Regions from separate parts of the Pseudoalteromonas maris genome, predicted to be linked through region 1. Evidence: predicted binding sites of a transcription regulator. Region 1 holds the regulator's gene; the other holds the start of a gene.
What was found. Region 1 encodes MetJ, which represses methionine synthesis genes. Its sites were predicted from a motif close to TAGACGTCTAGACGTCTA; they were not measured.

Region 1 (2,471 bases):
AGCACCAGAGTGTTTTGAAATCGAAAAAGCCTTGATTGAGCGCTGTAATGTCCCCGTGTTTCACGATGATCAGCACGGAACAGCGATTGTTACCGCTGCGGGTATGCTCAATGCGTTGGAGATCCAAGGTAAAAACATTCGTGATGCACTGATTGTGTGTTTAGGTGCGGGTGCAGCAGCGGTTGCCTGTATGGAATTGCTTATTAAATGTGGAGCGCAGCGTGAACATATCTATATGCTTGATCGCAAAGGCGTGATCCATACTCGTCGTGACGACTTAAATGAATACAAACAGTTATTCGCTAACAACACTGACAAGCGTACTTTGCAAGACGTAATTGCTGAGGCTGATGTGTTTGTGGGTGTATCAGGCCCTGATTTGCTCTCAGCGGAAGACCTTAAGCTGATGGCTGATAAGCCAGTGGTGTTTGCATGTTCAAACCCAGACCCAGAAATTAAACCTGAGCTTGCTCACAGTGCTCGCACAGATTTAATTATGGCAACGGGTCGTTCAGATTATCCAAACCAAGTTAACAATGTGCTTTGCTTCCCATTCATCTTCCGTGGCGCGTTGGATGTTCGTGCGACAGCAATTAATGATGAGATGAAGATAGCTGCGGTAGAAGCAATTCGTAGCATTGCTAAAGAGCCAGTGCCGCAAGAGGTGCTCACCGCTGCAGGTGTGGACAAGTTAGAGTTTGGTCCCGAGTACATTATTCCTAAGCCGATGGACCCTCGTTTGCTTCCTCGTGTTGCCAAAGCAGTGGCACAAGCCGCTGTTGATTCTGGCGTTGCACAAGTAGAATTAGCAGCCGATTATATGAACCAAAAATAATAATTTGAGCTAAGAAAAAGCCCCATGTTCGCACATGGGGCTTTTTTTATGGTCGGGGCAAAAGTCACTACTTTGCCCACAAAAATATTTAATCGTCGCCGATTATGGGTACTTCTAGCCCCATTTCTTCCATAATTTTTCGTACTTCTTGTGGTACTTTTTCAGGGTTGTCTTTGCGCAGATCTTCATCACTTGGCAACGGCTGCCCGGTAAAAGCGTGCAAGAATGCTTCACACAACAACTCACTGTTGGTGGCATGGCGTAGGTTGTTCACCTGACGTCGTGTACGCTCATCAGTTAATACTTTTAATACATTTAGCGGGATTGAAACGGTAATTTTTTTCACCTGTTGGGCTTTCTTACCGTGTTCCGCATAGGGGTGAATATACTCACCATTCCACTTGGCCATAATTTGCGTCTTATTTTTTGGTCACTTAGGCATCAATAAGGCCGAAATTTTATCGTGTTGGAAAGGATAGTCAAATATTCCTCATTTGGCTATTTAGACGTATAAATGTTTTGACATCTGAAATGTCATAATTTACTCTTTTGGACGTCTAAACATCTAAAATTCACTGGAGGCAGCATGTCTACGTTAAAACCTCAGACCATCGCGGTACGCCACGGCATCGATGCCGATAAACATCATGGTGCCGTTGTGCCTCCTTTATACCTGTCTAGTACATACTCTTTTGCTGATTTTGATACCAAGCGAGCTTACGACTATGGCCGCAGCGGTAATCCTAATCGCGACATTCTTGCTGAAGCCTTAACGGAACTCGAAGGCGGTGCCAGTGGTATTATCACGGCAACCGGCATGGCGGGTGTCCACCTTGTTACACAGTTGCTTCATGCCGACGACACCTTAGTGATCCCTCATGATTGCTATGGTGGCAGTTACCGCTTGTTCACGTCGCTAGAGAAGCGAGGCTTACTCAAGTTGTTGATTGTCGATTTCACTGAGCAAAGTTGTTATCAGCAGATTATCGACGCAAAACCCAAACTGGTATGGATAGAAACACCCAGTAACCCTATTTTGCGTTTAACAGATATCCGCGCTGTGTGCGACGCAGCAAAGCAAGTAGGTGCTTTGGTTGCTGCCGATAACACCTTCTTATCCCCAGCACTGCAAAAGCCATTAACTCTGGGTTGTGACATTGTTGTGCATTCGACTACCAAGTACATCAATGGGCACTCAGACGTAGTTGGCGGGGCGGTGATAGCAAAAACTCCAGAGTTGGGCGAAGAACTTGCGTGGTGGGCAAAGAATATTGGTGTCACAGGTGCGCCATTTGATAGCTATTTAGCACTCAGAGGACTGCGCACTTTATCGTTACGCTTACGCCAACACGAAGAGAATGCACAGGCCATTGCAGAGTTTTTAGAGCAGCACAGTGCAATCGAGAAGGTGTATTACCCAGGTCTAGCATCGCACCCTCAGCATGAACTTGCTAAAGCCCAACAAAGTGGTTTTGGTGGTATGGTCAGTTTCGATATTAAAGGCACAATTAGTGACAGTGCCAAGCTACTTACTTCTGTAGAACAATTCACCCTTGCTGAATCTTTAGGAGGGGTAGAGAGTTTGATCTGCCATCCTGCAACGATGACCCATGCAGGCATGGATGCACAGGCGCGT
Region 2 (2,471 bases), on a different contig from region 1:
TAGCATCACGCACCACGCTCAAGTCTGCCTCGTTATCCACTTTCACAAATACATGTAGTAGGCCCGGATCTTTGGTCTCAGGGTTGTAAGTAAACATTTGCGAAGCGATTTGCTTTTCCACCACAAGCTGCTGATAAAGCTCAGAATTCTCAGAGAAGTATATTTGTGACAGTAAATCTAAAGCCGCTCTATCTTTGGTGTTAGGGTTCCACTGGGTACCTTTGTACGATACCAGCAACCAGTGACCCGGCAACCCTTCATATTGTTCATGTACATAGCGCGGTGCCATCTGTTTTGGTTCAACAGGGATGTCTGCTTGGTAATCACCACGTTGCCAGTTACCCCAATGCTTCTTCACCATGTTGATGGTTTCTTGCGGGTCTACATCACCGACAATGACCAATGACACATATTCAGGCTTATAAAAACGCTCGAAGAAGGTTTTACCGTAGGCGCTTTGATCTGGCATCGCCTCGATATCTTCAAAGAAACCCATGGTAGTGTGTTCATAGGTGTGAGTATCAAACGCCTCTTTGCGCACAGCAGCAAGTAATTTACGAATTGGGCTGGCGTTGTTTTTTAGGTACTCACCTTTTACCGTCAGGGCTTCGGTTCTAAATTGCTCTTCGGTGTAGCTGAGGTTTTGGAATACATCCGCTTTCACTTCCAACACTTTATCTAGGTGCTGCTTAGAAAAGTTTAAGTGGTAGTTGGTGTAGTCATTAGTGGTATACGCACGATTATCTACACCTGAGTTTTTCATGATGTCTGCATAAACATCTTCTGGGAATTTCTCAGAGCCTTTAAACATCATGTGTTCAAAGAAGTGTGCAAAACCTGTTTTGCCCTCTTCAACTTCGTTACGTGAGCCCACTGAGACCGGAATTTGCAATGACACTACATCAGGATAGTCTGTTTTAACAACCATCACGCGTAGGCCATTGTCTAACTCTTCTAATACATAATCCTGTGCGAACACTTTATTACTTTGCTGCGCGGATGGCGCAACTGTATTTTGTGAAGGCTGCGTGCTTTGGCAACCACTAAGCGTCAGAGCCAATGCAATGCCCGATGCAATCACTGATAGTTTCATCTTCCTATCCTTTGTTGTCTAATTGGTATGTAATTTTTATCCGCAACATTATGCAATAAATTCACCCATCCCGCGTTAAGGCTGCGACAAATTTGCTGTAAACAAATGTTTCTGCCCGTAAACACGCACATTTTGACTCATAACTTGCGCCAGCAACGTGAACCAAATTCAAGTTAATTGAGTATGTTTCATAACAAAAAGCTATTTAGACGTCTAAATGGCTGTTATAGTTATTTCATTAACTGCCACTGGGAATGAGGATCATGGCGCTAACACTGCAAGAGAAAATTGAGGATCCCCGCCAAGGGGTGTACCTCATAGGTACCACACCACCAAAAGTCGATACCGATGATATAAAGCTACGCGCGATTGCTGAAAAGCTATTAGGCCGGCTGCATGAGATTGAGTATGACGGTGTCGTGGTGTATGACATCCAAGATGAGAGCAGCCGCATTAGCGCACCGCGTCCATTTCCGTTTAAAGAGACCATAGACCCTCGCCATTACAGCGGCTTATTGCGCCGTTTATCACAGCTAGATGTGATCACTTATAAAAGTGTGGCACAGCGCAGTGCTGAGGAGTTTAATCTGTGGTTAGATGACACGCATGAACAGCACACTCTCAACAACCTTGTTTTGGTGGGCAGCCCATCTTCCCATGGCGATGTAAAGCTGAGCTTAAATGATGCCTATACCCAAATTGGCGAGCACCAGCATAACTTCTTTTTAGGCGGCGTTACCATTGCCGAGCGCCATGCTAGCAAAGGCAATGAGCATGAGCGCTTGCTGATCAAAACAGCTCAAGGATGTAAATTTTTCATCTCGCAGGCGGTATATAACGCCCAAGCAACGATTGATTTAATCACCAGTTATGCACGCAGCTGTCGCCAACAAGGTGTAGAACCTAAGCGCATTATTCTGACATTCACTCCATGTGGTGGTCAAAAGACACTTGAGTTTATGCAGTGGTTGGGAATTTCTGTGCCTGAGGCAACCAAATACCGCATGCTAGATGCCGAAAACCCCCTCAGCGAGTCAGTGCGTATCTGCCGTGAGAATCTTGATTTGATCCTACGTAGCTGCGCCCACCTAGACGTACCTTTAGGGTTGAACATTGAGTCTCTGACTAACCGTAAAGAAGAAATCGATGCATCAATTAATCTCTATCGATTACTCAAAGCCACGATGGAACTCAGCTTAGCTGAGCGCCAGATTGCTTAACCAGCTAAATCTATTTTCTTTTGCATACAAAAACAGCGCTTAAATGCGCTGTTTTTTATTTACCACATCAACAAAGTTAGTTGAGTGTTTTCATACACGTCATCACTGCGCGTACATATTGACCAACATATCTATTTCCATAAGCGCGGGAGAAGAAC

Region 2: a site for MetJ is predicted at 1,300-1,317, ahead of AAEU32_RS02955 (methylenetetrahydrofolate reductase). Genes of this name have one in related genera too.

Annotation. Positions count from the first base shown of each region.
Region 1 covers NZ_JBMMUF010000004.1:77,292-79,762, forward strand. The annotation lists gene AAEU32_RS07265 (malic enzyme-like NAD(P)-binding protein) at 1-835, shown strand, start outside; gene metJ (met regulon transcriptional regulator MetJ) at 924-1,244, opposite strand; partial or broken gene metB (cystathionine gamma-synthase) at 1,422-2,471, shown strand, end outside.
Region 2 covers NZ_JBMMUF010000001.1:601,381-603,851, forward strand. The annotation lists gene AAEU32_RS02950 (M16 family metallopeptidase) at 1-1,093, opposite strand, end outside; gene AAEU32_RS02955 (methylenetetrahydrofolate reductase) at 1,357-2,313, shown strand; gene AAEU32_RS02960 (hypothetical protein) at 2,390-2,471, opposite strand, start outside.